One region of the Arthrobacter sp. 179 genome, then DNA from elsewhere that is predicted to be linked to it. Evidence: riboswitches for the same ligand, from Rfam matches in the RefSeq annotation. Region 1 holds a riboswitch; the other holds the start of a gene.
What was found. A riboswitch is a leader RNA that binds a small molecule or an ion and turns the genes downstream of it on or off. The one in region 1 is predicted to bind S-adenosylmethionine.
Positions count from the first base shown of each region.

Region 1 (4,206 bases):
CACATCACCTCGATGACCTTCGACGGTGCGGCCATTGCCGACGACGACGTGTTCAAGGTGGTTATGAACTCGTTCCTTGCCGCCGGTGGTGACAACTTCACCACGTTGGCCGAGGGGGCAAACGCGACCGACTCGGGCCAAAGCGACCTGGTCGCTGCCCTGGATTACTTCGAGGCCCACGACGTCGTCGACCCGGCCCCGCTGGGCCGGGCCGTCGCGCAGTAGTCGCAGTGTCCGCGCCGGCCATTCGCCGGCGCGGCCGTTGCCGGCCGCCTTCAGCCCATGCGCGAATTCGCCAGGATGATGCCGATGGGGGCCGATACCAGGATGATCACGATCATCGCCCGGTATCCATAAAGCCACCACCGCTGTTCCGAGGCAGCACCGCGGGCCGCCCAGATGAACAGGCCCATGGCGACGACGATCAGCCCCGCACCAATCCACGTCAGCAACGTCAGGGAGAACATCGAGCCACCCAGTACGGCGATATTGGCGAGGTTGTACGTCAAGACTTCGGCCGAAACGAAGCCCTCCGACGGGGTTTTTACGGCCAACCGGGCCTGGCCCAGGCCCAGCACCACTTGCGCGACACCGACCACCAGCACCAGATAGGCGACCGCCCAGGCGGCCAAATAGGACGGGGAGGCGGCACTGATGGCGGAGAAGAGACCACCGAGCAGCATGCCGAGGCCACCGATGACGAGGAAGGGAGTCGCTGTTCTGTTCACGCCTACAGACTACGGATTCACCGTCTCCCGTGGAACAACCCTCAGGCCCGGTTCTTCAGGGTGTCTTGACGCCGAAACTCCCGCACCCATACGGAGAGCGTGAATCCGGAGCCTGCGACGATGAGCGCGCCGATCACGGGCAGCCACCAGGATTCCCCGAAGAGCCCGAAGACCAACAGCAGTAGACCCACGAGGATCATGGCGCAGTAGGCGGCAATCAGGAGGCGTTGCTGGGTGGAGAAGCGCATACGCGCACCGTACCGCGTATTCGCCGACCTTTCGAGAGGCGGGCAACACCTGAGAGACTCTGCCCATGAGCGTTTCCTTCCAGTGCACGACGTGGACCACCATCCCTCAGGAACACTTATTCGATCTGGCCCGGAACATCGACACCCATCAACAATCGCTGGCGAAGTCCCGGGAGGAGGCCATCGCCGGTGTCACTTCCGGCCTCATCTCACTCGGTGAGAACGTGACATGGCGGGCTTGGCACTTTGGCGTCCCCCTGAAGATGACCAGCCGCATCATGCAGATGGAAGCACCGCACTCCTTCATCGACGAACAGGTCAAGGGCCCGTTCCGCTGGTTTCGTCATATCCATGAGTTCAGCCAGGAGTCGGGGGGAACAACCATGGTTGACCGCGTCGATTTCGCCGCACCGTTCGGCCCTCTCGGTCGTTTGGCAGAGAAGCTCTTCCTGGCCCGTTATCTGCAGAAGCTCATCGAGGAGCGGAACCGCCATCTCAGCGCCGGGCCCGTGGACTAATTAGCGGCCCTGATTGCGCGGATGCTTCCGTGCAACGCGTTCATTTCCGCGCTTATGGTTGCCGGTGATTCGCGCCATGAGTGCCTGCGGTTCTTGTGTTTCGATGTCGGCCAGGAAGCACGTGGCCATCATCCCGCGCAGTGTTGACGCCCGCCGGCCCTGATGGAAGATCACGACGGAACCGCCACGGGCACACGGTTTGTCAGCCCCCTGCCGCACCAGCCGCGTCTCGCACCGCTTCCGGCCACGGCCGCCAGTGCCCATCGGAAGGGAGCATGGCTTCTGCCACCTCCATCCTTCCCTCGGGCACATCCTCGGCATGGATGCACCCGGCTTCTTCCCACCGGCCCGGCTCGGCCAGCCGATAATCGACAGATTGGTCGTCGTTGGGATTAATTCGTTCAAAATAGCCGCCTGAGACGACGGCTCGCACCACGGATTCAAGGTTTTCCAACAGCTCCTGGACATCGTCATCGCAGGCATCGCAACCGCATACCGGATAGTGGGCGTCGTAGAGGGCGCCAGCGTGCAGGAAGATCCCCGGGAACCCGGTGAAGACGAAGGTCAGCGGGGCCGCGAGCAGGTTGGACGGGACGACCCGGACCGCGTGGACGACGTCCTCCGAGGGGAACAGCAGATCGGAAGCAACCTCCGGGTCCCGTTCGGCGACGACGTCAAAGGCGTCCAACAGCCAGTCGAGCTGGGCATCAGCGACCTCATGCAAGGGAGCGAACCGGTGTCGATGGCCCACCGTGGAGTAGGCGCGCGAAGGCGGAGACATCCCTTCCCACCGATGGCCGTAGGCGATCGGGGCGCCCTGTCCATCGCGATGGATCTCCGGGGTGAACTCCGGGCGCCGGTATCCGCTCATGGCCCCACGATAACCGCTGGGATACCCCCTGGCGAGGGGAATCCTGCTGCGGGGATGGCGGGCTCTCCACCCGCGGATGACCCGGCGTATGTCTCCGGATGACGCGACGCGTTTGCCCGATCGGCGTTCCCGCCAGCAGAATCGAACCCAAGAATCAAGAGATCCAACCTGAGGCCCTGGCCGGTTGGACGGCAACCCCCTTCGCCATAGTGGGGTGCCCCAGGTGACGATTCGACGCCGTCCCGACCGGGAGGCGTAAGTATGGCGCAGCGCCACGCTCGCCATGACAGCGAAGGAACGCCATGACCCAGACCCTTGCAGAAACCAGCATTTCCAACCGCGCCGAACGCCTCGATTCCGCGGGATCCGCCTGGGCGGAACGGATCGGTCAGAACACTGCCAGCGCATCGCTGCAGTTCCGCGCGACGGCCGACCCGGTGGGCTCGGTCGGTTCGACCATCCGCGCCGGACGCCACGAATTCACCGTCGACGAACCGGCGGCATTGGCCGGGGACGACGTCGCCGCCAGCCCCGTCGAATACGCCCTCGGGGCGTTGATCTCCTGCCAGGTGGTGGTCTACCGCCTCTATGCTCACCAGCTGGGCATCACGATCGACTCGCTGGACATCTCGGCGGACGCCGACCTGGATGTGCGCGGCCTGTTCGGCATCGAGGACAAGGTCCGCCCGGGATTCGGTGATGTGCGGCTGACCGTGGACGTCTCGGGTCCGGCCACCGAGGAACGCTATGCCGAACTCCAGGCGGCCGTCGACGCCCACTGCCCGGTATTGGACGTCTTCACGAACCCGACCCCGGTGACCACGACCCTGCGGGTCAACTCCTAGAAGGCGGCCAGCAGCCGACTCCCAACAGGACCTCCGAACCGGCTGTACCTGCCGAATTGCACGGTGTTGTCCCTGGGGCTGCGGCTCCTGGTGTCCAGTCACGATCCATGAAGCAGCGATCTCTTGATGTTCATGAAGTGAGCTTCTGTCTAGTTCGACGGTCCAGTGACAACTGTCCGGCTCCCGGCACCGTGATGGCCAAGTTGAAACCGCTGAGCTGTCGTGGATCGGGGTCTTCCCCGAGGACCAGTGCGCCCAGGCCTGCCACTGCCGGCGGCGGGAGCCGTCAGCAGGGCAGTGGCGGTGGCCGGCAGCCTCCAGAGGTCCCCCTGAACCACAAGGTGTAGGCGGGCAATCCTCCGATGCCACCGAGCTAGAGGTAGCCGGTTGCCCCGGCGGCCTCGAGCTAGTCGGGGTGGCTCCGGGGGCCTACCCCACACCAAGGGCAGACACGACGCGACATGGGGAGTCCTCCCCATCGCATGTCAAGGCTCCATCTGGAAGACTACTCCCGATCACCCGAAATACTTTCGATGGAGGAAATTTTGAGCAGCAGCACCCCCAACCCCTATGGCAACCCCGGAGGGGTCACCATGCCCACCCATGGTGAGGCTCCCTTGGACCAGCCGCTCTACGGGGCCAGCTTCGGCCAGGCCATCAAGCGCTTCTTCAAGAAGTATGCGACCTTCTCGGGTCGGGCCAGCCGCAGCGAGTTCTGGTTCTTCGCGCTTTTCAACGCCATCGTCTACACCGTGTTCTACGGCTTGGCGATCGGATTCGGACTGGCCGGCTCCGACCCCGTCACCGGTGAAATGGGTGCCGGCGGGGCCATCCCCTCCTTGGTGATCGGGCTCTATGGGTTGGCCATCATCATCCCGTCCATCGCCCTGAGCGTCCGCCGCCTGCACGACGGCAACTTCAGCGGATTCCTGTACCTGCTGATCCTGGTGCCGATTCTCGGTGGGCTCGTGGTCCTCGTCCTCATGATCATGCCCT
Region 1 is NZ_JBQSYU010000001.1:56,017-60,222, forward strand. Features, by position in the region: gene ACT3UE_RS00285 (bifunctional metallophosphatase/5'-nucleotidase) at 1-225, shown strand, start outside; gene ACT3UE_RS00290 (hypothetical protein) at 276-728, opposite strand; gene ACT3UE_RS00295 (hypothetical protein) at 770-976, opposite strand; gene ACT3UE_RS00300 (SRPBCC family protein) at 1,042-1,494, shown strand; gene ACT3UE_RS00305 (DUF6226 family protein) at 1,697-2,365, opposite strand; SAM riboswitch class IV at 2,518-2,633, shown strand; gene ACT3UE_RS00310 (OsmC family protein) at 2,668-3,210, shown strand; gene ACT3UE_RS00315 (DUF805 domain-containing protein) at 3,756-4,206, shown strand, end outside.

Region 2 (4,206 bases), 130 kb from region 1:
CAGCCGGCGTAATACCGCCCGTTCACGGACGATCTCCGCGTAGAACCCGGCGTTGGCCGCGGTCGGCACCGACTGGATCAGTGTGTGCAGGTAGGCGGGTCCTCCGACACGGGAGATCTCCCCGCGTTTGGTCAAGTGGTCGGACACCGTCACCGCGTCGGCGGGTTCGCCCCGGCCATAGAGGTCCACGACGGCCTCGTAGATCGCCTCATGCGCGGGCCGATAGAAATCGACGCCCCGCAGGACCTCGACACAGTCCGCGATGGCATCCTTCGAGAGCATCATGCCACCGAGCACGCTTTGCTCCGCCACGAGGTCCTGGGGCGGGGTCCGCCCCATGTCCGATGAATTCGACGACCCTGATTCGGTGTGCGTGAGCGTCACGTCCGGTTCCTTCCCTCTCAGCGCGGCGCCGGTGATGCGGCGCAGCCACGTCCCTCTAGTATCCCAGTGAATGCGACCCACCGACACAATGGTGCCGCGGGTGACGAACGGGGAATCCAGCCCGGTTGGAGCCGGGGACCCTGTCACCCTATGCCCCCGACGGGCAGAACCAAAGAGAGTTATCCACAGCCCATGTGGAGAACCTGTGGGTGACGCGGCGTGTTGTGTGCACAGTCTGGGGACGGGCTTGTGGATTACTTTTATTTTCCTTCAATAACCCTGCTCTGACTAGGCATTTTACTTGTGGATAACAACTGATGGAAGAAAACTTTTCGTCAACATTCACCCCCTACTTGCAGGTTGCCAAGCAGCACACATGTGTGCAGGCGCCACTTATCCACAAGTTGGCCATGGTTCTCCACAGACACGCCGCCAGCTGTGGGTAGCTTTGACTTTCGCGTCCTCGGGCCGGGCCGGGACATCCATTGCCGTCGCCGAATCGCACTGGCACGCTGGCACGATGTCAGCAGCGAAGACCCGACCGACAGAGGTGGATCCACGTGATTTCCTCGCTGCCATCGAGCACCCCGCGCGGCGGGACGACGCCCACGCACTTCTGTCGATGATGCAGGAAGCCAGCGGTCGGCCCGCGATGATGTGGGGAACCAGCATCGTCGGGTTCGGCTCCTACCATTACCGCTACCCCAGCGGGCGTGAAGGAGATACCCCGGCGATCGGGTGCTCTCCCCGCGCCTCCTCGCTGGCCCTCTACGGGCTGACGGACCCCCCGGCCGCGGCCGGGCTCCCGGCTGGACTCGGCAAGCACCGACTGGGCGCTTCGTGCCTCTACGTCAACAAGTTGGCCGACGTCGGGCTCGGGATCCTGCGTGAACTCATGGATACTGGACACCACCACGTGATGACCGAACTTCACCAGCCCTGAACGGGTCCGGAGCCAAGGCACGTGAAATAATGGAGGAAAGACCGTCGCCCGCGCGGCGGCCCCGAACCCCAGGAGGGGACATGTCTGAAATCAGCGGTTCCGAACTGCTGACGGCGATCGTCGCGATCGTCGTCCTTTTCGCGGTGTTCGGTGCCTTGACCTGGATCTTCAAGACACGACCCTCGGGCCACCCCAGCGATGCCGAGCAATACATCGCCCGCCTCAATGCCACGGCGGCCCACCAACAGCAGATCGACACGGAGAAGGCGGAAAAGCTCCGGGCGGCGACGACGGCTCGGGCGGCCCAGGCCGCCCGCAACTCCCCCGGACGCACCGGCCAGAGCACCGGGTTCGACCTCGAACATCCCCCGGGGATGGCGCCCGGTCCGGGAAACCCCAATTTCGACCGCGTCATGCAGCTGATCAATCAAGGAAACTACGTCGGCGCGGTACGTAAGATCAGGCAGGACACCGGCCTGGGGCTGCTCCAGGCCAAACGATACGTGGACACCCTGCGGGGCATGTAGCCACCCCCCCCCAGCGGTCCTAGACCAGGGCCTCCGCCTGCAACGTGCGGAAGGCCGAACCGTGGAAGACCAACGGGTCATGGGCCCCGTCGTGTCCGGCATGGCCGTGGACCCGCAGGAGGACCACATGGTGGTCCCCGGCGGGGAATTCGCGTTCCACGCTGCAGTCCAACCACAGGGAGGCCTCGTTCAGGAACAGGGCCCCTTCATCGGTGGAGTCCAGCCGCAACCCGGCAAACCGGTCACCCGATTTGGAGGCGATCTGCCGGCAGACCCGCTCATGGGCCTCGCCGAGAACCGACACGCCGATCCGGCCCGCGGCCCGCACGATGGGCCAGGTCCGGGAGCTGTTCTGCACCGCGAACATCACCAACGGAGGGTCCATGGAGACCCCGACGGTGAAGGAGGAGGCGACCAGGCCCTGGGCCTCGCCATCGATGATCGCGCACAGGGCGGCGATTCCCGAAGGGTGGCGCGCGAAGGCCTGGCGGAGTGCGTCGGGTTGAAGATCATGGGACAGTGTCATCTGCTCTGCTTCCGGCGTATGGCACACCGGTGGATCCCGGGATCCACACGGGGTGCGGTACTTGCCGCCCGGGGAGCCGGACGGCCGAATCATCACCTGGAGCACCCCACTACCGTGAGAGGGTTGCCGGCCACCCAGCCAGGGCTTGGAAGGTGGCGCTCTTGATTCATGGTCCACGCTAGGGCCGGTGGGTCCCCGGGGTCAAAGATCTCCGCAATATTTCGCAAGATCGCCTCCCGGGGGCCACAGCCGGAGGCACATGGGCCGCCGACGATGTCGGGCCTTAACGACCGAGGGGCCCTGCGCTTACGCGCAGGGCCCCTCGGGTCCACCGTGGTCGGCTCCACCTCCCGTGGGGAGGGTAGCCGGTTCGCGGTGGTGGCTACTTCTTCGCGGCGACGACCTGCAGGTCGATGGTCGCGGAGACGTCCTCGTGCAGACGGACGGTTGCCTGGTAGTTGCCGGTCGACTTGATGTGCTCGGGGATTTCCACCGTGCGCTTGTCGATCGAGCCGAGGCCGGCGGCCTCGACTGCGTTGGCGATATCGGCGGTCTTGACGGTGCCGAAGAGGCGACCACCCTGGCCGGCCTTGACCGTGATCTTGACCGCCTGGGCGGACAAGTTCTGGGCCAATGCCTGGGCATCCTCGAGGGATGCGATGGCGCGAGCAGTGCGGGCGGCCTTGATGGACTCGACCTGCTTCTCACCACCCTTGCTCCAGAGCAGCGCGAAACCGCGGGGCAGCAGGTAGTTACGTGCGTAACCATCCTTCACCTCGACGACCTCGCCAGCGGTACCAAGACCGGTTACTTCGTGGGTCAGAATCAGCTTTGCCATGGTGTTATCCCTTCCTAGCCGCGGCCAGCGCCGGAGTAAGGCAGCAGGGCAACTTCACGCGCGTTCTTGATGGCCTGGGCGATCTTGCGCTGCTCCTGGACGGAGACGCCTGTCACGCGACGGGCACGGATCTTTCCGCGGTCGGAAATGAACTTGCGCAGCAATGCTACGTCCTTGTAGTCGATGACGGTGATGTCAGCGGCCTTCAAGGGATTGGACTTTGGTTTGGGCTTACGGAGTTCAGCCTTAGCCATCGTGGAGCTCCTTTATCTGGTGGAGCCCGCAGAATTTTTCCGCGGGATGGTGAATAAGAGGTGTTGCTTTAGAAGGGTGGTTCGTCGGACCCGCCGGCATTGCCCCATCCACCGTTATTGGAGGAGGAGGCCCAGGGGTCCTGAGCCGGAGCGTTCCAGGTGCCGCCCTGGTTTCCGCCGGGGTTTCCCCCACCGAATCCAGCGTTGCCGCTCTGGTTTCCGCCACCGAAGTTTCCTCCGGCATTACCGCCGCCGAAGCCGCCACCACCCGAGTTGTTGCGCTGGGTGCGGGTGACCTTGGCGGAAGCGTAGCGAAGCGAGGGGCCGATCTCGTCGGCATCCAGCTCCATGACGGTGCGCTTCTCGCCTTCCTTGGTTTCGAAGGAACGCGACTTCAACCGACCCTGGGCGACGACGCGCATGCCCTTGGTCAGCGTCTCGGCGACATTTTCGGCAGCATCGCGCCACACCGATGCGCGAAGGAACAGCGTTTCGCCGTCCTTCCACTCACTGGTCTGGCGGTCGAAGGTCCGCGGGGTCGAGGCAATGGTGAAGTTCGCCACTGCAGAACCGGACGGGGTGAAACGCAATTCCGGGTCAGCGGTGAGATTTCCGATGACCGTGATGACGGTTTCGCCTGCCATGGTGCCTCCTTGAGTCGGTTTCTACGAAAAGTCGACGCAGACTACTCTGCGACGACCTTCTGGTCTTCCGGGCGGGTGATCTTGGTGCGC
Region 2 is NZ_JBQSYU010000001.1:190,638-194,843, forward strand. Features, by position in the region: gene dnaB (replicative DNA helicase) at 1-339, opposite strand, end outside; gene ACT3UE_RS00975 (DUF1801 domain-containing protein) at 905-1,327, shown strand; gene ACT3UE_RS00980 (hypothetical protein) at 1,408-1,854, shown strand; gene ACT3UE_RS00985 (flavin reductase family protein) at 1,874-2,380, opposite strand; SAM riboswitch class IV at 2,433-2,547, opposite strand; gene rplI (50S ribosomal protein L9) at 2,763-3,218, opposite strand; gene rpsR (30S ribosomal protein S18) at 3,233-3,472, opposite strand; gene ACT3UE_RS01000 (single-stranded DNA-binding protein) at 3,541-4,116, opposite strand; gene rpsF (30S ribosomal protein S6) at 4,158-4,206, opposite strand, start outside.
Region 2: it holds a riboswitch for S-adenosylmethionine, as region 1 does, so the genes downstream of both, ACT3UE_RS00985 (flavin reductase family protein) here and ACT3UE_RS00310 (OsmC family protein) in region 1, are expected to answer to the same signal.